DNA from 4 places in the Paraburkholderia aspalathi genome. Region 3 is predicted to be linked to each of the others. Evidence: riboswitches for the same ligand, from Rfam matches in the RefSeq annotation. Region 3 holds a riboswitch; each other region holds the start of a gene.
The links. Region 3 has a riboswitch for cobalamin ahead of cobA (uroporphyrinogen-III C-methyltransferase). Riboswitches for the same ligand answer to the same signal wherever they lie in the genome.

Region 1: linked by a shared signal. The riboswitch ahead of KHO30_RS00100 (CbtB domain-containing protein) and the one ahead of cobA (uroporphyrinogen-III C-methyltransferase) in region 3 are both predicted to bind cobalamin.
Region 2: linked by a shared signal. The riboswitch ahead of cobG (precorrin-3B synthase) and the one ahead of cobA (uroporphyrinogen-III C-methyltransferase) in region 3 are both predicted to bind cobalamin.
Region 4: linked by a shared signal. The riboswitch ahead of KHO30_RS29105 (TonB-dependent receptor domain-containing protein) and the one ahead of cobA (uroporphyrinogen-III C-methyltransferase) in region 3 are both predicted to bind cobalamin.

Annotation. Positions count from the first base shown of each region.
Region 1 is NZ_CAJNBA010000001.1:24,888-32,290, reverse strand. It holds gene KHO30_RS00120 (MFS transporter) at 1-484, shown strand, start outside; gene KHO30_RS00115 (alpha/beta hydrolase) at 528-1,538, shown strand; gene KHO30_RS00110 (hypothetical protein) at 1,584-2,024, shown strand; gene KHO30_RS00105 (histidine phosphatase family protein) at 2,062-2,673, opposite strand; adenosylcobalamin (AdoCbl) riboswitch at 2,769-2,856, shown strand; gene KHO30_RS00100 (CbtB domain-containing protein) at 2,910-3,131, shown strand; gene KHO30_RS00095 (CbtA family protein) at 3,143-3,889, shown strand; gene KHO30_RS00090 (ABC transporter substrate-binding protein) at 4,269-5,453, shown strand; gene KHO30_RS00085 (VOC family protein) at 5,511-6,326, shown strand; gene KHO30_RS00080 (FUSC family protein) at 6,495-7,403, opposite strand, start outside.
Region 2 is NZ_CAJNBA010000001.1:2,383,912-2,391,314, forward strand. It holds gene cobJ (precorrin-3B C(17)-methyltransferase) at 1-1,187, opposite strand, end outside; gene KHO30_RS10555 (precorrin-2 C(20)-methyltransferase) at 1,184-1,915, opposite strand; gene KHO30_RS10560 (precorrin-8X methylmutase) at 1,916-2,542, opposite strand; gene cobG (precorrin-3B synthase) at 2,535-4,046, opposite strand; cobalamin riboswitch at 4,131-4,309, opposite strand; gene cbiE (precorrin-6y C5,15-methyltransferase (decarboxylating) subunit CbiE) at 4,394-5,659, shown strand; gene KHO30_RS10575 (cobalt-precorrin-5B (C(1))-methyltransferase) at 5,659-6,747, shown strand; gene KHO30_RS10580 (cobalt-precorrin-6A reductase) at 6,744-7,403, shown strand, end outside.
Region 3 is NZ_CAJNBA010000012.1:105,384-112,786, reverse strand. It holds gene cobN (cobaltochelatase subunit CobN) at 1-1,500, opposite strand, end outside; gene cobW (cobalamin biosynthesis protein CobW) at 1,506-2,606, opposite strand; cobalamin riboswitch at 2,791-3,063, opposite strand; cobalamin riboswitch at 3,143-3,370, shown strand; partial or broken gene cobA (uroporphyrinogen-III C-methyltransferase) at 3,595-4,317, shown strand; gene KHO30_RS39445 (cobalamin biosynthesis protein) at 4,318-4,845, shown strand; gene cobO (cob(I)yrinic acid a,c-diamide adenosyltransferase) at 4,842-5,444, shown strand; gene KHO30_RS36320 (cobyrinic acid a,c-diamide synthase CobB) at 5,448-6,746, shown strand; gene bluB (5,6-dimethylbenzimidazole synthase) at 6,730-7,389, shown strand.
Region 4 is NZ_CAJNBA010000005.1:556,020-563,422, reverse strand. It holds gene cobT (nicotinate-nucleotide--dimethylbenzimidazole phosphoribosyltransferase) at 1-965, opposite strand, end outside; gene KHO30_RS29115 (ABC transporter ATP-binding protein) at 1,003-1,842, opposite strand; gene KHO30_RS29110 (FecCD family ABC transporter permease) at 1,839-2,894, opposite strand; gene KHO30_RS29105 (TonB-dependent receptor domain-containing protein) at 2,922-4,826, opposite strand; cobalamin riboswitch at 4,918-5,174, opposite strand; gene KHO30_RS29100 (hypothetical protein) at 5,382-5,738, shown strand; gene KHO30_RS29095 (cell division protein ZapA) at 5,735-6,046, shown strand; RNA gene ssrS (6S RNA) at 6,140-6,321, shown strand; gene KHO30_RS29085 (EVE domain-containing protein) at 6,414-6,872, shown strand; gene KHO30_RS29080 (SIMPL domain-containing protein) at 7,069-7,403, shown strand, end outside.

The DNA of each region.
Region 1 (7,403 bases), on a different contig from region 3:
CGCGCTGCTCGGCGCGTTCGTGTCGGGCGTGCTGAATCTGTTCCTGTTTCCGCTGTCCGGCAAGCTTGCCGATCGTTACGGCGCGTACCGGCTGTTCTATCCGATTGTGATCACGTGGATGGTGTGCGTGTATCCGCTGTATCACTTCGTCGTGACGAATCCCACGCCGGGGCATCTGTTCATCGCGCAGATGGTCGCAACGGTGTTCCTTGCCGCCATGTCCGGTTCGCACCCCGGCATGCTCGCGACGCTGTTTCCGGTGCGCAGCCGTTCGGCGGGCGTGGCGCTGTCGTACAACATTGCGGTGACGCTGTTCGGCGGCATGGCGCCGCTCACCATCACCGCCTTGACGCATCTGACCGGCAGCAGTTTGACGCCGGCGTTCTACCTGATTTTTGCCGGTTTCGTGTCGCTTGCGATGGTGTATTTCACGCGCTCGGGACGTGAGCCGGGCGGTGCAACGGCGAAGTTCGTCACGCGTTAGCCGCCACTAGCCAGACTGATTAGATGACTCACGAGCTTATTGCATGACCCAGCCTTTGATTACCGATGACGAACGCGCGCCAAATGAACGTCCGGTTGCCGTCGTCGCGAGCCGGCATCTGAGTGTCGCGACGCTTGCGGGTAGCGGCACCGTGCCGGTGTTCGCGAACGGCGACTGGCTTGCGCCGACGCATGACGTCAAGCGTGCCGTGATTCTGATTCACGGACGCCTGCGAAATGCGGACACGTACTTCAATCTGGCGGAGCGCGCGTGCGCACTGGCTGGTGGCGATGCGGCCGATACGCTGCTGATCGTGCCGCAGTTCCTCGCGAGTGCCGACGTTGGCGCGCATGCGTTACCGCCATCCACGCTGCATTGGGAATGGACTAGCTGGATGGGCGGCGACAACGCCGAAGGTCCGGCGCCGCTCAGTTCGTTCGATGTGCTCGACGCCATTCTGCAGACGCTGGCGTCGCGTGAGCAGTTTGCGTCGCTGACCGAGGTGGTGATCGCCGGGCATTCGGGCGGTGGCCAGGTGGTGCAGCGCTATGCCGTGGTGACGCGCGGTGAGGCGCCGCTCGTCGCGCGCGGAATTGCGCTGCGCTATGTGGTCGCGAATCCTTCGTCGTACGTGTACTTCGATGCGATGCGGCCGACAGCATCAGGTGAATTCGTGGCGTTCGATGCGACGGCATGTCCGTCGTTCAATCGCTGGAAGTATGGGCTCGAAGATTTGCCGGCCTATGCTTCGAGCGACGGTGATTCGAGCTCCGCTGATGCGCTCGAATCACGCTATGCGCGTCGTGACGTCACCGTGCTGCTCGGCGGCGCGGATTGCGATCCGCAGCATCCGGCACTCGACCGTTCATGCGCTGCGCAGACGCAGGGCGAGCATCGGTTGGGGCGCGGATTGGCTTACGCGCGCTATATGGCGTCGCGGCATCCGGAACGGGCGCTGAAGCATCGTACGTTTGTGATCGACGGCGTCGGGCACGACGCGAAGGGGATTTTTGCATCGGCGCAGGGGCTGGCGGCGTTGTTCGGCAAGGCATGAACCGTGCTACTGCGATAAGGCCAGCTTTCAAAGGACTGTGCCGACATGAACAAGACCAGAATTCTCGCGGCCGCGATCGCCGCTGTATCACTTGGCGCCTTGCTGCCGTGCAGCGCGAATGCTGACGATGCGCCTAGCCCGTGTGCATCGCTCAAACGGATCGTCGCGGCGGCGCCGGACGGCCTGGCTTCGCTGACACCGGATGACGGCAAGGGCGTCGCGCAACCCTACGGCGATGACGCCCAGTGTTCGGCGAGCCGCGGGAGTTATCAATGCACGTGGACGCCGCATCACGACGCCGGTTCGAGCGCGGACGCGCTGCAGGGTGTCGCGGCGGACATCGCCTCGTGCCTGCCGGACGCGACGCATGATCAGAATTCACCGGGACGTCAGCATTTTTATCTTGGCACGCGCGCCAAACGGACCGATATCACGTTGACGCGGGCTGATTCGAGCAAGTTGAGGCTGGTTGTATCGGGCAAGTGAGCGGGCACGTGCGTTTCGGACTATCCGAGCGTAGCCGTTATTGTGATGCTGGCCACCATGTCCAGCCGCGTCGCGCGCGGCGCAACTCGACCATCGAGAGCGGCGCGATTTCGATGCGTGGAAACACAGCCGGCGGCGCGCCGAGTGCATGAACGATCGCGGCCCGGATCACAGGCGCGTGCGTGACGGCGACCACGTTGTGCGTGTTGCCCGGTATGACGCCCTCGCTCAACGTATCGCTCAACGCACCGTTTAGCGCATCGAGCCACTGTCCCACCCGCTTCACGAGTTGACTGAACGACTCGCCGCCGTGCGCGGCCGCGTCGGGATCGTGTGTCCATGCGGCGAGGTCGTGTGGTGCTTCGACCGCGAGATCGGCAAGGCGGCGGCCGTGCCACCGGCCGTAGTCCATATCTGCCAGCCGCTCGTCGACCGATGCCGCGGCGCCGAGCCCCAAGGCCGACGCCGTATCGCGCGCACAAACGGCAGGACTGACGAAAACCGCCGCGTCATCCGGAATCGACAGACGCGCTCGTGCGGCGGCGGCTTCGGCGAGGCCGCGTGCGTCGAGCGGGTCGTCGGCAGGGAAGCGGCCCGCGCGCATCGCCGCGGTCGATGCGTGGCTGATCAGTAACAGCCGTATGTCCATTCAATTGATTTCCATAAAGACCGGACTAGAGCGGGACGCCGCGTACATGCTTTGCATTGCCGGGAGGCAAAGTTTAGCGCGTAGAATAGCGTCACTGCGAAGCACGGAAGCCGGTGAGAGCCCGGCGCGGTCGCGCCACTGTAATCGGCATTCATGAGCCGAAAGCCAGACCTGAGCTTCGCACCATCCCTCTTCAATCGACTATCGGGGCGCGTTACCCCCAGGAGATGTCCATTATGTCCAACGCTGTTTTCGATTCCACGACACAGCCCGTCGCCCAACCCACGCCGATTCCGCTGCGTGAACTGCTGCCTTGGGTCGTGTTCGGCGGCTTGCTGTTGTTGCTTGCGCTGTATTTCGTTGGTGCGGAGCAGGGCGCCACGTCGCTGGTGCCTGGCATGTATGTGCACGAATTCGTGCACGACGGCCGCCATCTGCTCGGCTTTCCCTGCCACTAACGGAGTCGAACATGGTCGGTAAATTGTTGGTACGCGGGATGCTTGCAGGCATCGCCGCGGGATTGCTCACGTTCGGCTTCGCGAGACTGGTGGGCGAACCGCAGGTCGATCAGGCGATTTCCTTCGAGGAAAAGGCCGACGCCGCCAAAGGCGAAGCGCCCGAACCCGAACTGGTGAGTCGCGGCACCCAAGCTGGGCTGGGATTGTTGACGGGCGTGGTGACGTACGGTGCCGCGTTCGGCGGCCTGTTCTCACTGGTGTTCGCCTATGCGTACGGTCGCGTCGGCACGCTGAGTGCACGCGCGTTGTCCGCATGGCTCGCGCTTGGCGCGTTTATCACACTGGTGATTGTCCCGAACATCAAGTACCCGGCGAATCCCCCTTCGGTGGGCGACCCCGAGACGATCGGGATGCGGACCGGCTTGTTCTTCCTGATGATTGCGATCTCGCTGGCGGCAATGGTGTTTTCGCTGAAGGTTCGACGCCGCGCGGCACTGAAGCTGGGCGCATGGAATGGTTCGATCGTGGCGGGCGTGGTGTTCGTTGCGATCATTGCGGGCGTGCAACTGTCGATGCCGACGATCAACGAAGTGCCGGCGGCTTTTCCGGCGGTGCTGTTGTGGAAATTCCGCGTCGCGGCCATCGGCATGCAGGTGATCATGTGGACAACCCTTGGGCTGCTGTTCGGCGCGCTCGTTGAGCGAAGCAAATTGCTGGCTCCCGCGAGCCGCAGCGCCGCGAAGTCTGCTTACCTTTGATGTGAACGGCGTGACCGTGCGAGCCGCGGTCACGCCGACGTGCAGCGCGAGAGAAGCCAAATACATCAAGTACTTGGCGCGTTTGCCGGAATGTTATCCACAGGCTTGTGAACGTTTTCTGTGGATAAGCCACCCCTCTGCAATGCGCCGCTCCGCGCCAACCGTGTCGGCGATCATCGCTGCGTCCCCCCGCACCGCAAGCAACAAACCGATCTGCGTCAAGCACTTAGGTACGATGCCCCGTTGTTATCAACAACCCTATGAACATTTTCTGTGGACAAGTGCCATGGCCGCATAACGTTATGCAAATCGCTTGGTTGCCCGAAGCCGGGGCAAATCCGACACTCACTCCAATCTCAAGCAAACCGAGTCTGGAGCCATGTCGAACACATCAAGCCTGCGCCCATCGTGGGCCACTCGCATCACGGCACTTCTGCTGCTGGCCGCATCGGCACTAACGACGACAACGGCCATCGCCGCGCCACCTTCGGGCGATCCGATCCTGATAGGCGTCAGCGGCCCGCTGACCGGCCAGAACGCTCAGTACGGCGCGCAATGGAAAGCTGGTTTCGATCTTGCATTGGATGAGATCAACAGCCACAACGGCATCAACGGCCGTCCGCTGAACTACGTCTTCGAAGACAGCCAGAGCGATCCACGCCAGTCCATCACGATCGCGCAGAAATTCGTCAACGACCCGCGCATCCTTATCGAACTCGGCGACTTCTCGAGTCCCGCTTCGATGGCAGCGTCGCCGATTTATCAGCATGCCGGCCTCGTGCAACTCGGCTTCACCAACTCGCATCCTGACTTCACCAAAGGCGGCGACTACATCTGGAGCCCATCGGTCAGCCAGGCCGACGCGCAGCCGCTGCTTGCCGACCTCGCCGTGAAAACGCTCGGCCTCAAGCGCATTGCCGTGCTCTATCTGAACACCGACTGGGGACGCACCAGCAAGGACGTCTTTGTCAAAGCCGCCAATGAACGCGGCGCGCAAGTCGTTGCGGCCGAAGGCTATCAGTCGGCCGAGAAAGATTTCCGCGCGACGCTGGTCCGCGTGAGCGCCGCGAATCCGGATGGCATCGTGCTGATCTCGTACTACTCCGACGGCGCGCAGATCGCCCGCCAGGCGAGAACTAGCGGCATCAACCTGCCGATTGCTGCGGCCAGTTCCGTGTATTCGCCGAAATTCCTCGAACTCGGCGGTGAGGCCGTCAATGGCGTGGCGACGAACACCAGCTTCTTCCCCGGTGAATCCGGGCCTGAAGTGCAAAGCTTCGTTAAACGCTTCGAGGCGAAATACCACCGCGAGCCGGACGCGTTCAACGCGTATGCGTATGACGCCGTCATCATCTCCGCCTATGCGCTGCGCGCCGGCGGTCCTGACCGCAAGGCCGTGCGCGATGCGCTGCCGAAGCTGCACGACATTCCGAGCGTCGTGTTCGGCAAGGCCAATTTTGATCCGGCGACGCGTCGTGTGATCGGCGTAAAAAACATCAACGTGGTGGTGAAGAACGATAAGTGGACGTTGCTTGAGAGTAAGGCGACGGTTGCGCAGAAGTAGGCGTTCCGCTAGCGGTCTTGCTCTCCGAACATTCACAACATTCACGACTTTTGCGCCATGAGCCTTTTACTCGACCACATTGTGATTCGCGTCCACGATCTGACGCAGACCATTGAAAACTTCACTGCGCTCGGTTTCACCGTGCAGCAAGGCGGCACCCATGCCGATGGCGTGACGCATAACGCACTGATCGGTTTCGCGGACGGCAGTTACATCGAGCTGATCGCCTTTTTGCAGGCGGCGCCGCAACGTCGCTGGTGGGACGTGGGGCAGCGTCACGGCGATGGATTTGTTGATTACGCGTTGCTGCCGTCGAGCGTGGGCGCAGTAATCGATGCCGCTCATGGACGAGGTCTGCTATACGACGGTCCGCAGGCAGGTGGGCGTGTGCGTCCGGATGGCGCGCGGCTCGAGTGGCAGACCGGCCGGCCGCAAACCAGCGACTTGCCGTTCCTGTGCGGGGATATCACGCCGCGTCATCTGCGTGTCGCTGAGGGCGCGGTGCGTGAACATAAGAACGGCGTGCGAGGGGTGGCGAGTTTGACGGTCGCTGTGAATGATCTGACGGCGAGTTTGCAGCGGTATCGGGCGTTGCTCGGTATCGGTGAAGGGGAGACGCGGACGGTGGCTTTGCCGGGGCTGGGGGCGGTGTCGGCGACGGTGTCGATTGGTGATACGTCCGTTGTGTTGCTGAGCCCCGTGCACGTCGATGCCGCGAGCGTTACCGCCGAGGGCGCGGCGTTGCGCCGGCAATTGGCCACGCGTGGGGAAGGGGTGTTTGGTGTTGCTTTGCGCGCTGATGGTAAAGCACAGCCGGAGGTGCTCGACCGTGATCGCACGCATGGCGCGTGGTTCGAGATCACTGCGGGGTGAGGGGAATCGCTTTTCGGCGCGCAGCGCTTGGTAAGTTAAGTGGATCAAGCAGTTGGCGCTGTTGTGGGGTTGTTATCCACAGGCTTGCGAACATTTTCTGTGGACAAGTTCACAACAGCTGCTGGCCCTGAATACCGTGGGCAAACAAAATCCGAATTCCATCGCCGCTTAGGCGCTCCTATTCCTAAGCGCCCAATTGAACACGCTCCGCGTTCTGGTGGCCGGCTGCGTCAACCGATCAAACAACTGGGCGACGGCGCCATCGAGTTGAGCGAGCGCTGGTGCCTTTGCCGGATCGACATCAACGGCAGCAGTCATCGGCACGGGCCCTTCCAACTCGTCACGTGTAGTCACTGCTACGCCACCGTTGTACCTGGCGATCAACGAGTCCAGCCGCGCAACGATCGATTCCACATGCGCAGCGCTAACATTCGCCGCATTGAGCGACACATCTTCCGACGACGTGACTCGCCGCGAAGGATCACTCAGCACTCGAGCCCAATGCAAGCAGCACAGCAGCGACCCGGTGGCAAGTTCAACGCCGGGATTCCACACCACCACCCGCTGTGTCTGCAGTGGTTTCAACGCGATCCGTAGATCATGCCAGGCTCGATCGAGCTTGCGCATGACCGACGCCGTCTCGGGCGCTTGAGCAGTCGAGCCAGCAAGCCGCACCACTTCGCGCAGTGCGCCAAGCACAGCCCCAAGCCTCGCCTCTACGTGCCGGGTCGCCGCAAGCGGCATCATCAGAATCGCGACCGCAAACGACACGAGGCAACCGACCAGTACTTCTTCGATCCGCAACTCGACCAGCGGTCCCATTGCGAAGCCCAACTCGCCGTAAACGAGCCCGACGAGCACGGTAATGAAAAACACCCCCGGCGCATACGCACTCAGGATGTAGTAAGCCCATCCGAATACGCACAGGATCATCGTGGCCACGAGCAACACGGACGAGTCGTGCAGCGGCGCGACGAGCAACACGCTGACTAACGCGCCCGCCAGCGTTCCGGCGAGGCGCTGTGCGCCGCGATAGACCGTGTCCGCGCGTGACCGCGTGCCGAGAAACACCACGAA
Region 2 (7,403 bases), on a different contig from region 3:
TCGCGATTGTCCGTGCCGTGTACGCGCTGGTCGGCACGCAAGGGGCCGGCCATTTTCACGTAGGTTTCGTAGCCGAGAATATCGGTGGCTTCGTTCAGCGCCGTTCGGGCGGCAGGCACCATCAGCTCCGCGTTGCCGGGGCCGAGGCCGATCACGGTCAAGCGGCCGCGCGTACGGCCAATTGTGTCCGGGTCGATTGCCAGCGCTGCTAGCGCGAGCGCGACCCCTGCGTCCGCGTCGTCATGCAAGGTTTGATAAGGGACGCGCAGCGCGGCATGCAGCAAATTGCTCGGCGGCTCACCGTCCTCCGGACCCGCCTGGGCAAAACGCAGCGGCACGTTCAGGCTCGCTGCGGCATCGGCGAGCGCGGGGTTCGCCATGTGTTCGGAAGGAGTCAGCAATGCTGCGAGCGAAAGCGGTGCAAGACCGTGCGCGTTCAATGCCTCATGTACGAGCGCGGCGATTCGCTCGCCGGAAGCAGGCAACGTGTCAGCAGTGGAATTTGCGCCCGGGTCCGTATCCGTATTGGAATGCCCACCGGCACTCGGAACCGCCACTGCCGCCACGACACTCCGCGGATGAATCACCAACTCATCATCGCGCCCATCCCACGCACGCGGCGTCACGCGGATCGCGAGACGTGCCGATTCCGAGCGCGGCAATTGCGCGTCATCGAGCCACGGCGCTTCACCTTCGATGCGTGTGCGTTCACCTGCCAGCAGATCCGACACGAAGCGCTTACCTTGCGCTATATCGGCAAGCGCATAGCCCTCAGGCGGATTGAGCACACACGTGCCGAAGCGCAATTCGCCACTCGTTGTGATCGCTGGCGACACGTTCAACGCAGCCGCAATCTCGCGAGCCATCACGTTGACGCCGGCAAGGCCGCCGAGTAAGGGCACGACCGCACTGCCGTCTTCTGCAACGGCCAGCACCGGAGGCTCGACGCCTTTATTCGACAGCAAGGGCGCCACGCAACGGATCACGATCCCGGCAGCGCACAGCGCGATGATTGGCGTACCGCGCGCATACAGATCACACAGATGCGCGCGGAGCTCCGTGTATGAGACGTCAGCCTCGACTCGCCCCTGCAAGGCATGAACCTCGCAGCCTGCATACAGCATCTGGATACGCCGCGCGGTCTCCAACGCGCCCGCACCGAGAATCACGATCGCGGGGGACGTCATCCTTGCCATTTTTCCCCCGGCACCACGAGTAGCGAAAAATACGGCGAGGCCATCGGATCGACTTCGTCGAGCGGCACGATGCGCTGATTGCCCATGGTCGCGCGTTCGACGTAAAGCGCACGATGCGCGAGCCCCAGTTCGCCGAGCACGCGCCGCACCTTATCGAAATTGCGGCCCAGTTTCATAATGACGGCTGCGTCCGCATCGGCCAGACGTCGGCGCAATTCGTCTTCGGGCAACACGCCGGAGAGCACCGACAGACTCTGATTGCGATACACCAGCGGCGAGCCAAGTACCGCTGCGCCACCGAGCATCGAGCACACGCCGGGTACGACTTCAGCCTCGAACCGGGCTGCGAGACGGTCGTGCAAATACATATACGAGCCGTAGAAAAACGGATCGCCTTCGCAAATCACCGCGACATCGCGGCCCGCGTCGAGATGGCCGGCGACGACCTCTGCAGCGGTGTCGTAGAAGTCGGCGATGATCGCTTCATACGAAAGCGGCGGTTCGAGCGCTTCGGTCGTGACAGGATAGACGAGCGGCAGATGCTGTTGAGCGTCATGCAAATGCGCCTCGATGATGCTGAAGGCGTTGCCCTTCTTACCCTTCGCGACGAAATACGCGACCACGGGTGCCGCTTTCAGCAAACGCAGCGCTTTCAGCGTGATGAGTTCCGGGTCGCCGGGGCCGACGCCGAGTCCGAATAAACGTCCTTGCACGGTCATTTACTCGACCTCCGTCGCGAGCGCGTTCACAGCAGCGGCGGCCATCGCGCTGCCGCCGCGTCGTCCGTGAACCACGACGAAGGGCACGCCGCGGCTGTCTTCGGCCAGCATCGCTTTCGATTCGGCCGCGCCGACGAAACCGACCGGAAAGCCTAGGATCAGCGCGGGCTTTGGCGCACCGGCATCGAGCATATCGAGCAGATGAAAGAGGGCGGTCGGCGCATTGCCGATCACGACGACGCTGCCGGCCAGCTGCGGCCGCCACAATTCGAGCGCGGCCGCCGAGCGCGTATTGCCGAGTTCGCGCGCGAGCGCAGGCACGTCCTGATGCGTCAGCGTGCAGATCACGTCGTTGTTGACGGGAAGTCGTGCGCGCGTGATGCCTTGCGCCACCATGCCGGCATCACACAGAATCGGCGCGCCTTGCGCGAGCGCCGTACGGCCCGCGGCGCCTGCGCCTTCGGAAAACTGAAGATCTTCAACGACGTCGATCATGCCGCAGGCGTGGATCACGCGCACCGCGAGTTTCTCGAGGTCGGCAGGGATACGCGATAAGTCGGCCTCCGCACGTATCGTCGCGAAGGATTGGCGATAGATCTCCTGACCGTCGCGAATGTAATCAAGCATCTGAGGGGCTCCGGGCCGGGTGTGCCAATGGGTCGAGCATATCGGCGGCCTGTTCGATCGTGAGTTGGTGCGCGACGCACGAGCCGAAACCCGGCTGGCCGTCGCGGCGATAAAGGTCGTAGATGCCGGGCGCTGCGGCCAGCAGCGTGTAAGGCGCGCAATGTGCGGCGGCGCATGAGCGCGGACAGCCGCTCAGATGGACATCGACGCCGTCAGGTAAGCGATCTGCTAGAAGTAACGCGTCGGCTTTGGTGTCAGAGAGGCTTTTTGCGCAGCCTGTGGAACCGGCGCAGGCGATCAAACGCGCCATAGGCTGCGCGGGATCGCAGGCGAGGCCTAGCGCGTTCATTTCAGCGAGCACGGTGGGCGCGGCATCGGCTGCGATATCGGGCAGCAATACGCTTTGCCAGGGCGTCATGCGCAGCGTGCCGTTGCCTTGCTGTTGCGAGAGCGTGGCGAGGCCGCGCAAGGTCGTGGCGTCGAGGCGTCCGAGCGGCGGTTGGCCGCCTACGTGCAGCATTCCCACAACTCGCTGTGCGTGCGCGCCGAGTCGCAAAGTGGCATCGGCAGGTGTGGGGCGTTGCCAGTTTGCAAGCGATGTGTCGCGTGACAGCCGGAAATCGACGTACGTTTGAGCGTGCTGCAATACGGCGTCGATGGAATGCGCGGCGAGCAGGTGACGCATGCGCGTGTCATCTGGAGCGGCCAGATCGAGGAACGTGTGCAGCAGCGCGCAGACGAGGTCTGTGACTTGCGAAGGCAGCACGGCGGCGAGAGCGCCGGCGTAGTTCGGACGAGAATGGTCAACGGCGCTATGCGCGATGTGTTGGAAGGCATCGGAGTTCGCCGCAGCTGACGGGCAACCCGCCAATCCGAACACAAATCGCACACCGTCTTCGGCCTGCGTCGCCGCGAGCCAGACATCATGCGGATGATCCAGTCTGGCAAGACGCTCACCACCATCGAGCAGAAGCGCGAATTTCGGCGATAGCGCCGCGAAACGCGCTTCGGATTGCAGCAAGGTGAGCAGTTCAACGCAAAGCGGCCTTGTATCGAACAGCGCAAACGGATCGCGTCCGGCAGTCGGGCTCACCATCACATTGCGAACATCGTCCGCAGCGGACGCCGAAATTGAGCCAGGAGTTTGTTGTGAGCTCGTGAGCAGCAAGCTGACAGCATCCGCTGCACCGCCCGTCGGAATCGGCCCAAGCCCCGCCTCGACCAGCGCCGCGATCAACGCCGCCTCATGCCCGCTTCGCACACCACGCACCTGCAGATTCGCGCGATTGGTCAGCTCGACCACGCCCGCCCCATACCGCTCGCTGACATCAGCAATCACCGCAGCCTGCGCCGCACTCAACTCGCCTCCGGGCAATTTAATCCGGCAAATCCCCCCATCACGCGCCGCGACGATGCGCAGCAGCCCCGGACACGCCGAGGGCCGCAGCACGAGAGCCGCGTCGGACAAAGCAGTGGAGGGCGAAGCTTGATTCAAGACGGACACCGGGTTGAGCGTCGCGCGACGGCCCGAGCAAGCCGCAAAGCGGCCGTTGCTACGGCATCGGTACACCCCGCCCGATGTAGGCTGGCACGAACAGTCTGGCCGGCAGGTCTCCTGGCTCGCAGGTCATGGTCCGCCGCGGCCTTCCCGGTCGAACCAGTGGCGCGGAGCGCAGGCGGACTCGCTGCATACAGTTGCGGGGGCAGCCACAGCGACACTGTGTTCCCTCTTCGGCCCCGAAGGGCACCGGCGGCTGTATTATGCCTTTTTTCGAACAGCACAACGAGGCTGGACGCTTTGATCGGCGTGGCACAGCGCATTATTTGAAGATACAGAAAGAGGATGGATGCATGCCGGCGTGGCTGACCGTGGTGGGCATAGGCGATGACGGCTTCGCCGGCTTGGGGAAGCCCGCGCGGCGTGCTTTGCTGGAAGCGTCGGTGGTTTATGGCGGCGAACGGCATCTGGCGATGCTGCCCGCGCGCCTCGCCGCGCGCCGCGCGGCATGGCCGAAGCCGTTCGATCTCGCGCCTTTGCTGGCGGAGCGTACAGGGCCCGTGTGTGTGCTGGCGAGCGGGGATCCGATGCTGTTCGGCGTCGGCGCGACTCTCGCGCGGCAGTTGCCAGCGGGTGATTTGCGGGTGCTGCCTGCGCCGTCGTCGTTGTCGCTGGCGGCCGCGCGGCTTGGCTGGCCGCTGCAGGACGTCGCCACGGTTTCGCTGGTGGGACGGCCGTTGCCGACGCTGAATGCTCATCTGCACGACGGCGCGCGCGTCTTCGTGCTGAGTGCCGACGGGCGCACGCCTGCAACGCTGGCCGAACTGCTGAATGCACGCGGTTTCGGCGCGACGCGGATGACCGTGCTGGAACATCTGGGCGGTGATCTGGAGCGGTGCATAGATGGCCGCGCGGACCAGTGGCCCGCAGGGGAAGTGGCGGCGCTGAACTTGATCGCGCTTGAATGCCGCGCAACGGAAGGCGCCCCGCGTCTGCCGCTGACGGTCGGTTTGCCCGACGATGCCTTTCGCCACGACGGTCAGTTGACCAAACGCGACGTTCGCGCGATCACACTGGCGCGCCTCGCGCCGACGCCCGGCGAATTGCTATGGGACGTGGGCGCGGGCAGCGGCTCGATCGGCATCGAATGGATGCGCGCACACCCGACTTGCCGCGCGATCGCGATCGAAGGGCACGCGGAGCGGCAGCGCTTCATCGAACACAATCGCGATGCGTTGGGCGTGCCGGGTTTGCAACTGGTGGCCGGCCGCGCGCCTGATGCGCTGGAGGGATTGGCTGTGCCGGATGCCGTGTTCATCGGCGGTGGGGTGACGGTGCCGGGCGTGCTCGACGCCTGCTGGGCGCGTCTGCGCGACGGCGGACGTCTGGTGGCCAATGCCGTGACCTTGCAAGGCGAGGCAGCGCTGGCGGCGTGGCGTGAGCAACACGGCGGCACGTTGACTCGCATCGCGCTGGCTGACGCGCAGCCGCTCGGCGGCTTCGATACGTGGCGCCAGGCGTTGCCGATTACGCTGCTGGAGGTGACGAAGCTGGCCAGCAGCGCGAGCGCCACATGCAGCACGTCCACCGGTTCAACCGACTCACCATTCCATCCGTAATGCGCGAAGAAACGCCCGAACAACCCGCGCCGCTGCGTAGCGGCTACACGACCGGCAGTTGCGCCACCGCGACGTCGCTCGCGGCCGCGCGTCTATTGCTCGCGGGTATCGTCAGCGAGGTCGCGGAGATCGTGTTGCCGAAGGGCCAGCTCGTGCCGATGCCACTGGTGTTCTGCCGCCTGACCGCCGATGGCGCGGAAGCCGGCACAGTAAAAGACGCAGGCGACGACCCCGACGTGACACACGGCGCTATCGTATTCGCCCGCGTGCGCTTGCTTGCCGAACCGGGCGTGATCTTCCGCGCGGGGCCAGGCGTTGGCACGGTGACACGCGCCGGCCTCACGCTGCCAGTCGGCGAACCGGCGATCAATCCCGTCCCGCGCAAGATGATGACCGAGCATCTGACCGAACTCGCCGCGGAACATGGATACACTGGCGGCTTCGAAGTGACGATCGGCGTCGAAGGCGGCGAAGCACTCGCACTGAAAACGATGAACCCGCGCCTCGGCATTCTCGGCGGCCTGTCGATTCTCGGCACCACCGGCATCGTGCGGCCGTTTTCGTGCTCGGCCTATATCGCCTCGATTCATCAGGGCATCGACGTCGCGCGTGCGAACGGTTACCTGCATCTCGCGGCCTGCACCGGCAACGCAAGTGAAGACGCGATGCGCGCGCATTACGGTCTGCCGGACATCGCACTGATCGAAATGGGCGACTTCGTCGGCGCGGTGCTCAAGCATATGAAGCGCGCGCCGGTCGAGCGCCTGAGCGTGTGCGGCGGCTTCGGCAAACTCAGCAAACTGGCAGCCGGACACCTCGATCTGCATAGCCGGAATTCGAGCATCGATCTGGAACGGCTCGCAACATGGGCCGCCGAGTATGGCGCCGATGATGCATTGCAGACGGCCATCCTCGCCGCCAATACGAGCCAACAGGCGGTCGCATTGGCGCACGCGCAGCACGTACCACTCGGCAACATTGTCTGCCAGCATGCGCTCGCCGTAGCGCGCGATATCGTGCCGCCGCAGGTCGCGGTCGAAATGTTCGCGATCGATCGCCAGGGCAATCTGATCGGAGTCGCGCAATGATGCGAGTCCTGCTGCTCGGCGGCACAGGCGACGCTTTGCGGATCGCCAGACAACTTGGCCCTGAACATGTGTACAGTCTCGCGGGTCTAGGCAAGGTGCCGGAGGATCTGTCATGCGAGGTGCGCGTGGGCGGCTTCGGCGGCAGCGAAGGCATGGCGCGCTATATCGAGGATCAACGCATTAGCCTCGTAATCGACGCGACACATCCATACGCCGCGCAGATCAGCGCAAATGCCGCGAAAGCGAGCAGTGCGGCGCGCGTACCGTGCTGGGCGCTGCGTCGCGCGGGCTGGCAGCCGCAAGCCCGCGATGATTGGCGCATGGTCGACGATTGGACGGAACTCACGGCCGCGCTAGCCTCATTCCATCGCCCGCTGTTCACACTTGGCCGCGAACCGCTCGCGCATCTCGACGAAATCCCGCAGCACCAGTTCTGGACAATACGCTGCCTCGACGCAAACGAATCTAATCCACGTGCGCGAATTCTGGCGACACGCGGCCCGTTTACGCTCGAAGGCGAGCGAGCGTTGTTCAGCGCGGAAGCATTCGATGTCGTCGTCAGCAAAAACAGCGGCGGCAGCGCCACCGAAGCGAAACTCGAAGTCGCGCGCGAACGGAGCCTGCCGGTGGTCATGCTGCGGCGTCCTGCATTGCCT
Region 3 (7,403 bases):
ACAACGCCAGCCCGCGATCATGAAACGGCCGCGCCGCAACGTTGGATCCTGCTCGGGCGAGCCCCAACGCGCGTTCAGCGCATTGCGAGCTTCCGCCGGCAACGCGTTGAAGTACACAAGGTATTCGTCGAGCGCGAGGCTTTGCAACGCGGGTCGCAAGTCGCGCACGACCGGATCGTTGGTCACGCCTTCGGTCAGCCTCTTCAACAACGCGTCACCGTCGGCGGGCAGTTCGGCCACGCGATATCCCTCATCGCGCAACATCGAAAGAAGGCCGACCACCGAGGCCGGCGTATCGAGCCCCACGCCATTGCCGATACGCCCTTCGCTCATCGGATAGTTGGCGAGGATCAGCGCGAGTTTCTTGTCCGCGTTGTCGAGCGTGCGCAGGCGGCACCAGCGGCGGCTCAGTTCGGCCAGAAAGCCGACGCGTTCGAGGTCCGGTTGGTAGCGGACCACATCGACTTCGGTATGCGGACAACGATAGGCGAGCCCCTTGAAGCTGATCGCCCGTGTGATGATGCGGCCGTCCACTTCCGGCAGCGCAATATGCATGGCGATATCGCGCGAGTTGAGCCCCTGATTGTCCTTGACCCAATCTTCACGATTACCGCCGCTCAGGATCACCTGCAACACCGGCGCGTCACCAGCGAGCGCAAGCGGCTCAGGGTCGTCGATAGCAGACGCGGCGAATGCGGTTGTATTCAGCACCAGCGCGACATCATGTTGCGCGCACAACTGCTGTACGACGTCGCGGCTCATCGCGTCTTTAAGCGAAGTAATCGCGATCGGTAACGGATTCAGGCCTTGTGCTTCGAGTGCATCGATCAGGGCGTCGAACACCGCTGTGTTGGCCGCCTGCAGATGCGCCTTGTAGAACAGAATCGCGGCAACCGGTGCGTCTTCACGCCAACGCGCTTGCCAGTCGGCAATGGTCGGCGTGTCGCGTTCAGGATGGTAGAGCGTCGCGGCAGGCAACGCGCGCGGCAGCGCGGGCTCGCACCCCCAGCCAAACGAGCGGTACGCGATAAAACGCAGGAAGGCCTCGGCATTCTGCGGCCCGCCTTCACGCAGATAGCGCCATAGCTGATGGCACAGTTCGGCGTCGGCGGTGCTGCGCGCCAGCAGATTCGGGTCTTCCTGCAGATCGCCGGAGAACATCGCGAGCGTCTGCTGCTTGCGCTCGGCGAGGGCGACCACCTGTTCGATGCCATACGGCCAGTACGCCTCGCCGCCGAGATGATCGACCACCACGACACGCGCATGCTGCAACACGTCTTCGACATAGAAATCGACCGAAGCCGGTTGCCGCAAATACGTGACGTTCGCAAGCCGCACGCTCGGAAAACCCTCGCCCAGACGCGGAAACACGCTCGCGAGCAATGACAGCGTGGTATCCGCGGAACTGAGCACCACGATATCGGCGGGCTGCTGATCGATCCGGATCACGCCCTGTGTATCGTCGACAAAACCGCCCGGCGTGGTGCGCAGCAGATGCATGAGGGTTACGCCTGTTGCGGCTGGGCGCTCGCCACGGCGCCCAAGGCGGCGTCGAATGCCTGTTGCAGCGCGGCCTGATCGAGGTCTTCGCCGATCAGCACAAAGCGGCTTTGTTGCTCTGCGCCCATTTCGCCCGCCTGCCAGCGCCGGTCGAAGTAACTATCGAATCGACGGCCCACGCCCTGTATCACCAGACGCATCGCCGCACCCGGCAGCGCCGCGAAACCTTTGACGCGGTAAATCGTGTTGGTTTCGACGAGCCCTTGCAACGCGGCGATCACAGCTTCGCGCGACGAAACATTCGCGTGCACCACCACCGAATCGAACTCGTCGTGATGGTGATCGGCGTCTTCGGCCGAACCATGGTGATCGTGACGCAGATGAATCGTTTCTTCCGACGCCGCTTCGAGGCCCAGCAGCGTATGCAGATCAAGTTGACCCATCTGCGCGCGCACGATCTTCACTTGCGGCGGAATTTCTTCGCGGATGACGGCTTCGACAGAAGCTTGACGCGCTTCGTCGAGCAGATCGGTTTTGTTCAGAATCACCAGATCGGCCGCCGACAATTGATCTTCGAACAATTCGTGCAGCGGCGATTCGTGATCGAGATTCGGATCGGCCTTGCGTTGCGCATCCACGGCGACTGGGTTGTCGGCGAACTGGCCGCTCGACGCGGCCGGGCCGTCTACCACGGTGACGACCGCGTCGACGGTAAAGCTATTCTTGATCTGCGGCCAGTTGAACGCCTGCACCAGCGGCTTCGGCAACGCGAGACCTGACGTTTCGATCAGCACGTGATCGATCTGCTCGCGGCGCTCCACCAGCTTTTCCATCACCGGGAAAAACTCCTCTTGCACGGTGCAGCACAGGCAGCCGTTCGCGAGTTCATACAGCTGCCCTTCGGTCTCGACGCCGTTCTCATCGCAGCCGATGCCGCAACCCTTGAGGATTTCCCCGTCGATGCCGAGCTCGCCGAACTCGTTGACGATCACCGCGATGCGCTTGCCGCCCGCATGCTGAAGAATGTGCCGCAGCAGCGTGGTCTTGCCGCTGCCGAGAAAGCCCGTGACGATGGTGACGGGGATCTTGCGCATTTGAGTTTGCATCGTGAGGTCCATCCGTAGGAGTTGCTCGTGCACGCCGAGGCATCGTGTATAGGCCGGGCAAACGGGGCACACACCCCAAACCACGACATTAACAAAACACGGGGACGGACAACGGCGTTGCCGAGGCAACCAAAAACTGGAAACGAGAATGAGGTCATGAACGCGCCACCGCATCCCCGCGATGGTCGTTCTTCGTAGTCTGGCCGGTATCCGGGCTGGCGACAGCGCCGCTTCCCCTTCCCGGACGAGTGGTTTCTCGCCCAGTGGTTATATGCCGACGCGGCCTTGCGCGTGGACATCGAAGCCGGCTCCGCGGCGCTCAAGAACGCACCGCTTTTCGCTTACCGTTGCGGGGGCAGCACAGGTTGACCCGGTCCATTGCAGGTGGGCACCCTGTTTCCCGTTTAACTGCATGCGCACGAGCGCGCACACGAGCACCAAAGTGCGTGCGAGTTTAGGCCGAGCGCCCCCTGCCGTCAAGGAAACGCGGGCTTCGGCAAGGCCTTTCCACAGTGCCGGCGCGGCCTGCCGTGTGCTATCGTATGCGCGCGTTTGGTGCCCGCATATGCGATCGCATGTGCAGTTAAACGGGAAACAGGCCGCGCTCGCTGCGCTCAACCTGTGCTGTCCCCGCAACGGTAAGCGACCTGCGGTGCTTTCGCATCGCGCATGCGTTTTTGATGCCACTGTCCGACGAATCCGGACGGGAAGGCAAAACGCATGAGGCCGCCAGCCCGGATACCGGCCAGACGCGGAGGCAGTGAACGTCACGCTGCCGGCCGCCGGAATCCGCGAGGGACGGATGTGAAGGCGCTGAAGCACGACGTGACGCGGCCGTTGGCGTTTTCCTGTGGGAAACGCGGCGAGCGGCGTTTTTCGTCGCGCGTAATCTGTTGCACCGCATGACCTCAATTTCTGCCGCCTCCGGCCTCTTCGCGCCTCAGCCGCTCCCATTCGTCACGACATGGCGTGCGCCATGCACGCTGCGATGAGCCGCGCCTGGCTGATCGGCGCCGGTCCCGGCGACGTCGAACTGATGACGCTCAAAGCGACGCGCGCGTTGGCGCAAGCCGATGTGGTGCTGGTCGACGATCTGGTGAATCCTGAAGTACTGCAGTTCGCGCGCGCCGATGCGCTGGTCGTGTATGTCGGCAAACGCGGCGGGCATCCGTCGACGCCGCAGGCCGGCATCGTCGCGCAAATGCTCGAGCATTTGCGGGCGGGACGCAGCGTCGCCCGTTTGAAAGGCGGCGATCCGTTCGTGTTCGGCCGTGGCGGCGAAGAACAAGAAGCGCTCCATGCCGCAGGCATTAGCGTCGACGTGATCAACGGCATCACCGCCGGGATTGCGGCGCCCGCGGCAATCGGCATTCCTGTGACGCATCGCGATCACGCGCAAGGCGTGGTGTTCGTCACCGGACACGGCGCCGGCAGCGGCGAGCCGGACTGGGCCGCGCTCGTCGCTACGCGAATGACGCTGGTGATTTACATGGGCATGCGGCGACTGAACGAAATCGTCGACACATTGCTCGCAGCCGGGATGAGCGCCGATACGCCGTGCGCCGCGATCGAATCGGCCACGCGCCCCGAGCAACGGCATGCGCTCGCGCGGCTCGGCGAGTTCGCCGATACGGTCTCGCGCGCCGGGCTCGGGTCGCCGGCGATCGTGGTGATCGGCGGTGTGGCGTCGCTGGCTTTGGCGCGGGATGCGGTGAAAGTCGGCAGCGAATCCCAGCGCCACGCAAGGAAAACGCTAACCGTCGGCATCGGTTGTCGTTTGCACAGCTCCGCCGAGGAAATCGAAACGGCTGTACGTGCCACGCTCGGCTCGCATTCATTCGACGAAATCAGCACGATCGCCTCAGTCGACGTCAAAGCTCACGAAACCGGTTTGCTCGAATTTTGCGCACGTCATGCGTTGCCGCTGAAGCTGTTCAGCCGCGAGCAGATTGCGGCGATCTCCGTGAACGATCCGTCGGCGGCCACACGTGAGCATCTCGGCATAGACGGCGTCTGCGAGCCGTGCGCCTTGCTCGCTGCGGCGACCGAATCTGATGCGGCCCATGCCTCAATTAGCTCAATGACCCCAGTTGCCTCGTTTGCAGCCGATACCGCCAACGCACGGCTACTCGTGCGCAAAACCGTACATGCCGGCATCACCGTCGCGATAGCATCGACCACCGCCCGCCTCGCCTGCGAACACACAAACAACAACACTCAAGAACAGGACCTTCCATGAAGACCGATCCCGAATCGCATCAACGCATGACCGAACGCCGGCGCGAGGGCCACGAGAAGAAGCAGGCCAGCGCCACCGTCGAAAAAGGTCTGCTGATCGTCAATACCGGCACCGGCAAAGGCAAAACCACCGCAGCGTTCGGCATGGCCGTGCGCGTGCTTGGGCATGGCATGCGCCTCGGCGTCGTGCAGTTCATCAAGGGCGCGCTGCATACGTCGGAACGCGACTTCCTCGGCGCGATCGCCAATTGCGACTTCGTCACGATGGGCGACGGCTATACCTGGAACACGCAGAATCGCGACGCCGACATCGCCACCGCGCGCAAAGGGTGGAACGAAGCACGCCGCATGATCGAAAGCGGCGACTATCAGATGGTGATCCTCGACGAACTGAACACCGTGCTGAAGTACGAATACCTGCCGCTCGACGAAGTGCTGTCGGTACTGACCGGGCGCGCGGAGATGCTGCACGTGGTGGTGACCGGCCGTCACGCGCCGGACGCGCTGATCGAAGCCGCCGACCTCGTCACCGAAATGCGCATCGTCAAGCATCCGTATCGCGAGCAAGGCGTGAAAGCGCAGCGCGGCGTGGAGTTCTGAGCGATGTCCGCGTGCCCCGCCCTGTTCATTAGCGCGCCCGCGTCGGGCCAAGGCAAGACCACGATTACCGCGGGTCTGGCGCGCTACCATCGGCGGCTGGGGCGACACGTGCGCGTATTCAAAACCGGCCCCGACTTTCTCGACCCGATGATCCTCGCGCGTGCCAGCGGCACGCCGGTCCTGTCGCTCGATCTGTGGATGGTGGGCGAAACCGCCTGTCGCAACCTGCTCGCGCAGGCGGCGGCCGAAGCGGATCTGATCCTGATCGAAGGCGTGATGGGCCTGTTCGACGGCACACCGAGCAGCGCGGATCTGGCAACCACATTCGGCGTGCCGGTGCTCGCGGTGATTTCGGCGAAAGCGATGGCGCAGACCTTCGGCGCGGTCGCTTTCGGCCTTGCGCAATTCAGGCCGGAGGTACCGTTTTACGGCGTGCTCGCCAATCGCGTCGGCTCACCAAGGCACGCGCAAATGCTCGAAGAGGCTTTGCCGCCAGACCTGCGCTGGTGCGGACACATCAGCGGCAACGACGAAATCGAACTGCCCGATCGCCATCTCGGCCTGCATCAGGCGGCAGAAATCAACGATCTGGACGCGCGTCTGGATCGTGCCGCCGATGCGCTCGCGCAAACCGCGCTGGCCGAATTGCCGCCGCCGGTCGAATTCGGCACGCCTATAGAAGAAGCGCCGCCGCGTCTTCTGGAAGGCAAGCGCATCGCCATTGCGCGCGATGCCGCGTTCTCGTTCATCTATCCGGCCAACGTCACGCTGCTGGAGACACTCGGCGCGCGCATCGACTACTTCTCACCGCTCGCCGACGAAGCGTTGCCGGAGCACGCCGACGCCCTGTACCTGCCAGGCGGCTATCCCGAACTGCATGCTGAATTGCTCGCTGGCAACACACGCAGTGCCGCAACGATCCGCGCACACGCTGCAGCAGGCAAACCGGTCGTTGCCGAATGCGGCGGTATGCTCTACCTGCTTGAACAGTTGACGGACACGAGCGGCACCACAACGCCGATGCTAGGCCTCTTGCCCGGCCATGCAACAATGCAAAAGCGCTTCACCGCGCTCGGCATGCAACAGATCGACAGTCTGCACGGTTCAATGACCGGCCACACGTTTCACTACTCGAAGCTGACGACGCCGCTCACGCCGCTGCGTACAGCCACCCGGCCAAATCTCGATGCCCCCGGCGAGGCCGTGTTCCGCGCAGGCTCGATCGTGGCAACCTATATGCATGCTTATTGGCCCTCCAACCCGGCCTTCACGGCCGCCCTGTTCCATGGCGAAGCCTTTTAACGATTCCGAGCGCGAAGCCGTCTACCGCGCGATTTACGAGCGGCGCGACATGCGCCACTTCGTGCGCGACCCGGTTGAGCCTGCCGTATTGCAACGTCTGCTCGATGCAGCGCATCACGCACCGAGCGTCGGCTTCATGCAGCCGTGGCGCATCGCGCGCATTACCGACGCGGCCTTGCGCAGCGCGCTGCACGCAACCGTCGAAAGCGAACGCCTCGCCACTGCCGACGCACTCGGCAAGCGTCGCGAAGAGTTCATGAAGCTGAAAGTGGAAGGCATGCTGGAATGCGGCGAACTGCTGGTGATGGCGCTGATGGACGGTCGCGAGCGTCACATCTTCGGACGCCGCACCTTGCCGGAAATGGATCTGGCTTCCGTGGCGTGCGCGATCCAGAACATGTGGCTGGCCGCGCGCGCGGAAGGTCTGGGAATGGGCTGGGTGTCGCTATTCGACGTCGACACGGTGCGCACGCTGCTACATATGCCCGAGGGCGCACGGCCAGTGGCGATTCTGTGTCTCGGCCACGTCGATCAGTTCTACAGCGAGCCGATGCTGGAAACCGAGCGTTGGGCGAGCCGCATGCCGCTTGCCGAGTGCGTTTTCGAAAATTGCTGGCCGGAAGACGACAAAGCGCCGGAGTAATGCGGGCGCAGACG
Region 4 (7,403 bases), on a different contig from region 3:
TCGCCGAGACGCATATCGAGCGAAAGCAACGGCAGCGCACCGAAATGATCGAGCATGCGCCGATGCCCCGCCTCGTTCGACGCATGCGCGAACACACAATACTCGCGGACGTTCGGTGCGAACGCATCGGCCACCAGCAACGCCGAGGTCGCGATGAAACCATCGACGAGGATCGTCATACGCGCTTGCGCGGCAGCGAGATAAGCCCCCACCATCATGGCGATTTCAAAGCCGCCGAAGGTGGCGAGCACGTTGAGCGGATCGCTGGACGCCGCGTGATGCGCGACTGCAGAGGCGAGTACGTTGCGCTTTTTTGCAAGCCCCGCGTTGTCGAGACCGGTCCCGCGGCCTACGCATTCGTCGATCGGCACGCCGCACAAGCGGCTCATCAGACACGCGGCCGACGACGTATTCGCAATGCCCATTTCGCCGAAGCCAATCACATTGGTGCCGAGCGCCGCGTGATGCCGCACGCGAGCCGCGCCCGCCTGCATCGCGGTCAGCGCCTGTTCATGCGTCATGGCGGGTTCATGCGCGAAGTTGCGCGTGCCGGCTGCGACCGGAATGTCGATGAGCCCCTCCGTCGACGGCAGCGGCGTGGCAATGCCTGAGTTGACCACTTCGAGTTCGACGCCGGAGACGCGGCTCAACGCATTGATCGCCGCGCCGCCCGTGAGAAAGTTAGCGACCATTTGCGCGGTCACCGCTTGCGGATACGGACTCACACCTTCCTGCGCAATACCGTGGTCACCGGCGAACACAATCATCGCAGGACGTGCGACTGTGGGGTGCGTCGTACGCTGGATCAGCCCCATCTGGCGCGCGAGCGTTTCCAGCCGCCCAAGACTGCCGGGCGGCTTGGTCTTGGTATCGATGATGTGTTGCAGTTCGGCACGTAGCGTTTGATCGAGCGGTTCGACTTCGGTCAATCCCGCCAATCCCGGCAATCCTGGTAAAGAAGTCATAGACGTTTCTAGAAAAGGGAGTGTTTTTATCAAGCGCTTAGCCTGCTGACGTGTCATGCGCCGCAGGCGATTCGTGACGCGAGCGCGGCGCGGGAATCAGCGCCTCATGCTCGCCGTCGCGAATCAGAATCAACGGATAGCCGAGCGCACGGCTCGTCAGCGTCGGCGTTAGCACGTCGTGCACCGGCCCGGCATACGCACCGCCGTTGCCGTCGAGCAGCAACGCATGCGTTGCGAAGCGCCGCGCCAGGTTCAAGTCGTGGCACGAAAACATCACTGTACGCCGAGGTTCGCGTGTCCAGGCGGTCAGCGCTTCGAGACAGTCGATCTGATGGTGCAGATCCAGATGCGAGAGCGGTTCGTCGAGCAGCAACAACGGCGCCTCCTGGCACAACACCGCCGCGAGAGCAACGCGTTGACGTTCGCCACCGGAAAGCGACAGCACGTCGCGCGCAGCGAATGCGGCGAGGCCCAAGACGTCCAGTGCGGCATGCGCGGCCGCGCGATCGGCCTCGCCCTCCCAACCCCAGCCGGTCAAATGCGGAAAGCGGTTCAGCATCACGATGTCGAGCACGGTCGCGCTGAAGGCGTCCGCAGCGCTTTGCGGCATCAGCGCGCGACGCTGCGCGAGCGGCAATGGCTGCCAGTCGGCGAGACGCACGCCGTCGAGTTCGACATGACCCGCCGATGGCGGCGCCAGACCGGCAAGCGTGGATAGCAAGGTCGTCTTGCCCGCGCCGTTGGGGCCCGCGATGCACCAGATCTCGCCCGCATAGAACGTATGCGTGAATGCGTCGAGCAAGGTGCGCATGCCCGCACGCAAGGTCAGGCGTTGCACGCTAAGCGCCGAATGCGGAGCGTTGTGTGCGTTCATCATCGGCGCCTGCGCAACAGCATCCACAGGAACACGGGCACGCCGACGATCGACGTGATCACGCCGACCGGCAATTGCGCGGGTGCGATCACCGTGCGCGCAATCAGGTCCGCGCCCATCACCGCGACACCGCCACCGAGCGCCGCTGCGGGCAGCAGCATGCGCTGATCGTTACCGAAGGCGAGCCGCAGCATATGCGGCACGACGAGCCCGACAAAACCGATCGTGCCGGCTGTGGTCACCGCCGCGGCTGCCGCCAGCGACGCCACCAGATACACGCGCAGGCGCAGCGGCATCACCGCAACGCCGAGCGCCTGCGCGGCGGCGTCGCCCCGCAGCAGCACGTTCAGACGCGGCGCAGCGGGTACGATCGCCATCAGCACGACGACGAGCGCGGCGAGCGCCGTCCATGGCACCGCGCCGCCGTTCAGATCGCCGGTCAGCCAGAACAACATGCCGCGCAGCCGATTGTCCGGCGCAAGGTTAAGCAACAGGGTAATGACAGCGCCCCAGCCGGCCGCGATCACCGCACCAGTCAGCAGCAAACGCGGCGACGTATCCTGCGGCTCGCCCCGCCACAATTCACGGCGTGCGAGTCCGAGCACCAGCAGGATCGACACGAATGCGCCGGCGAATGCGCTGGCGTCGACGATCCACCACGCACAACCGGCGATCATCGCGACCAGCGCGAACGTTGCCGCGCCGCCCGACACGCCTAATACATAGGGTTCAGCCAACGGGTTGCGCAACAGCACTTGCAGCAGCGCACCGGCCAGCGCAAGCAACGCGCCGCACGCGAAGCCGGCCAGCGCGCGCGGCAAACGCAGCGTGCGCACGATCTCGCCGGCAAGATCGCCGGACGCCACATGCGACGCGTGCGACGGCAGCAACGCCGCCAACACGCGCGCCGGCGCGAGCGACACACTGCCCAGTGCGAGCGACGCCATCAGCACAACCAGCGCGATTGCCGCGAGCACGAGCCAGATCGCGGCCGCGCGCTTTGCGCTCATCACGCGCAACGTGGTCGTGGGCATCGGGCTCGAGCTACGGTTCATCGGCACGTTCTCATGCAAGTACGTTCGTCATTGCTGCTGCCAACCGACCGTGACATACGCACCGCGCCGCGGCGAGTTATACGAGTAGGCCGTTTCATAGTCCTTGTTCAACAGGTTCTGGATCTGCGCGGCGACGTACCATGCCTTCGTGATGTTGTAGCGCGCCGACAGATTCACCACGCCATACCCACCCAGCGTGCCGCTGCTATCTTCGCGGGCGCCGCTGACAATCCACTCGCCGCCGACACGCCACCCGGCAATGCTGCGATTCACCGCCAGCGACGCGAAGCGCCTTGCACGCCGCACGAGATCGGTATCACTATCGAGGTCGACAGGATTCTGCAGCGTCACCGACGCACGCACATCCGTCTTGCCCACATGGCCGCTCCACGATCCCTCAAGCCCCTGCACCTTCGCACGGCCGACGTTCTCGGCCAAAAAGATGCCGGGCGTAACCTGCTCGTAGTCGATCAGATTCGAATAACGCGTCTGGAACGCGCTCAGACGCATCACGCCAAGCGCGTTCGATGCGTACTGCAACGCTGCTTCGATCGAATGGCTGCGCTCGGGCTGGATCGACGGATTGCCGCTGAGCGGATAGTACAGATCGTCGAAGCTCGGCGCGCGGAACGAATCCGAATAGCTTGCAGTCGCCTTCCAATGCTCGGTGATGTCGAAACCGTAGGCGAGATAGTAACTGTTCGCCCCGCCGAAATCGGAATACTGATCGCGCCGCACGTTGGCCTGAATCTGATTGCGCCCAAAGCGCCCCGTGTAGCCGACAAAGCCCGAATCCACATGCCGGTCGGGCGCAGTGAATGTATCCGAGTCGAGGCTCTGATCCAGATGCTCATAGCCGACCTGCAGTTTCTGCTGCGCGGCGAGCGCAAAATCGTTCTGCCACGTGTACTGGCGATTGTCAGTATCGAAGCGGCCGTTGTAGACGCCGTTGGTATTCGACACGCTGCGGTCGTCGCCTTCGGAAACGATGAAGTGCGTGGTCCACCAGTCGGTCAGTTTGCCGTTCGCGAACACCGACATCTGGCGCACTTTGCTGTAGAGGTTGTTCAGATCGGTCGGCACACCGTACGCGTTGTCATAGCTGTTATTGCCGTTCGACTGGAAATAGGTGGCGCCCGCGTCCCACTTGTCGCTGAACTTGTGACGCAGCGAAGCCGAGATGCTTTCGTTCAGATAGCCGTTCGCGTTCGGATTCGCGTTGGGCGCCTGCGACGGATTGAGCGAGGAGAAGCCGTCGTCTTTCGAACGCGCGAGCGAAATGCTGAAGGTGGTGTTGCCGTCTTTATCCAGCGAGCCGTTCACGCCGGCCTGCTGCGTCTGCGTGTGATAGCTGCCATAGCCCACCGAAAAATTGAAACGCGGCGGATGGTCGCCGCCGTCTTTGGTGAACACCTGCACCACGCCGCCAATTGCGCCGGAGCCGTAAAGCGCGGACACGTTGCCATTCACCACTTCGACGTGATCGATCTGGTCGAGCGGAATCTGCGCGAGTTGCGGCGCGCCCAGGCTCACGGAATCGACCCGCACGCCGTCGATCAGCAGAAGCGATTGCGTCGACGACGCGCCGCGCAGAAACAGGCTCGTCGTGGAACCCGGACCACCGGTGCGCGAGATTTGCGCGCCGGGCGCGAGTTGCAGCAGGCCGGGCAAATCGGTCGCGGTCGTATCGGCGATGTCCTGCTGGTCGAACAGCGTGGTCTGCGGGATCGCATCGGCGAGCGGTTGCGGCCCGCGCTCCGCGGTCACGACAACGGGCGACAACACCGCGGCTGACGAACCGCTCGCCCCCGTATCGGCAGAAGAAGATGACGACGAGGACGGTGACGCAGAAGAAGCAGTAGCTTGAGCATGCACGACGAGCGGCAGGCTCGCAAAGGCGAGCAACGCCGCGCGAGCGATAGGGGACAGCATGGGATGACATTCCTGTGGATAGCGTGCGCGGCCCGCTTCCCCGCGGGCCGATGCGTAACGAGGCGCCCGCGTTGTTTTACGTTTGCGCGGGAACGAGCCTCTCCCTCTGGCCGGTATCCGGGCTGGCGACACATCGATCCCGCCTTCCCACGCGTGACGCGCAGTGGCACACTCGCGTGTTAAGCATCAAACACGCGATCAGGATCGACCTGCATGACGAATGCGGTCGCTTACCGTTGCGGGGGCAGCGCAGGTTGGCGCGTTCAGGCGAAGCGCGCGCCCTGCTTCCCGTTTAACTGCGCACGCTGTGGAAAAGCGCGCGCGGGCACCAAAGTGCGGCCAGTTTAGGAGCGGCCCTCGGGTCCGTCAAGAATGGTTAATCCGTGCGCAAACTGTTCTGTTAAGTGCAGGTTATTGTCCGATGCATGAGTTGTTTTTCATCATATGGTCGATAAAAGGCGGCACAAAGCGATGTTGTTACGTCTCGAAACGAGACAATTGTCGGAACCTGCGACATTCCGCGCTAAAATGCGATGTCTTTAGAGGACGCAGCAGATGCTCACCGAACTCGAAACACTTTCACAGAATATCGGCAAGCTGATCACGATCAGCCAACGCCACAATGAAGCGCGGCTCGCGCTCGAAGATCAGCTCGCCCAAACGCGTGCCGAAGCCGAGGCCACGCGCACGGAACTCGCGCTGATGCGCGAGGAGCGCGATGCGCTGCAGGCGGAACGCGACGCGCTGTCGGCAAAGATCGACGACGCACAGGTGCGCCTCAATGCGATCCTCGAAAAACTGCCGCGGGCCCGCGCGCACAGCGAGCCTGATAATCAGCTCGATCTGCTCGAGGCCGCGCCGCATGAGGAAGAAGCGGAGAGCGACGTCACCCGCCATGGAGAAAATGCATGACCACCAAGCAGATCGAAGTATCGATTCTCGGCGTGCCCTATCGTCTCGCCTGCTCGCCGGAAACTGAAGGCGCGTTGCTTGAAGCGGTTGCTCGCGTCGACGCCGAGATGTCGAAGATCCGCAATAGCAGCAACGTGCGCGGCACGGATCGCATTGCCGTCATGGCCGCGCTGTCGCTGGCATCAGAACTGCTTAAGCTGCAAAGCAGCGTGCGGCACGGAGAAGCATTTCCCGCTGAAGAAATCCGGCGTACAATGCACCAAATGAACGAGCAACTGGGTACTGTGATTCAGCAGTACAGCATGTAAAAGTATCTTGTAGCCGGTCCTGAGATCGGCTGCGGATTCAAACGAGGTGCATGAGCAAAGATTCATGCAAACGTCTTGAATTCAATCGGTTTGACTTCCCTGCCTGGTTCGCCAAGGTCATATATTCCTTGAACCAATGCCATGTGCACGGTTGTGGAAATTTGTAGCACGGGTGTGCGCGTCACTCTGTCTGATGTACCCGAAGTGCTGCTAACTGCGACCAATTCTGAACTCCCGGTTCAGGATGCCGGCCTAGCGGCTAAGGCGGGGACCTTATTCAAACGGCATCGGACTTCGGTTCGGTGCCGTTTTTTTTTGGGCCTCGATTTTTCTTGCTGTATCAAACCTTTAACGTTCAACTCGATTCATGCGCTACTGGCTAATGAAGTCCGAACCGGACGAAGCAAGCATCGACCATCTCGCAGAGGCACCGCACCACACGTTGCCGTGGACCGGCGTGCGCAACTATCAGGCGCGCAACTTCATGCGCGACATGATGCAGGTCGGCGACGGTGTGCTGTTCTATCACTCGAGTTGCCCGGAGCCGGGCATTGCGGGGCTCGCGGAGGTATCGTCCACCGCGTATCCGGACCCCACTCAATTCGACAAGAAGAGCCCCTACTACGACCCGAAGTCGTCGCAGGAAACGCCGCGCTGGCTACTCGTCGATGTTGTGTTCAAGAAGAAGATCCCCTTGATTCCGCTTGCCGCGCTGCGCGAGCATGAAGAATTGAAGGACATGCGTGTGCTCGTCAAAGGCAACCGCCTGTCGATCACACCGGTGACCGAAGCTGAATGGCGCTTCATCACCAAACGTCTTGTTTGACCTTGCATACGCGCATGTGACCCGTTGCCGCTTGCGTCACGCGCATGTCCGTGCGCCGATGAACACAAACGTTCAGCAAACGTCAAATTAGGGAACCAAGCTCAGGTTACAAGCGCCTAACGGACTCGCAAACGTTGTGCCACCGCATGACGTTCGCTCCAATCGTGCACAACCTGTTCAAGCAAGGAGTCCAAGAATGACGAAAAACACCGCACGTGCACTCGCTCTCGCTCTCGTATGCGCCGCGCCTGCTGCGCTCGCGTTGACGCCGGCCATGGCCCGCGCGCAGGGCGTGACGCAATATCAGCCCGCGGGCGTGCTGTCGCTGAATGCGCAAGCAAGCTCGGAAGTGCCGCAAGACGTCGTCGATATCACGCTGTTCTATGAGCAGGAAGCGAGTGATCCGTCCGTGCTCACCTCCACGCTGAATCAGCGCGCCGATGCGGCGCTGCAAAAAGCCAAGGGCGTGAACGGCGTAACGGCTCGCACTGGCTCCTTCTCGATCTACCCGTCCACCGATCGTGACGGCCG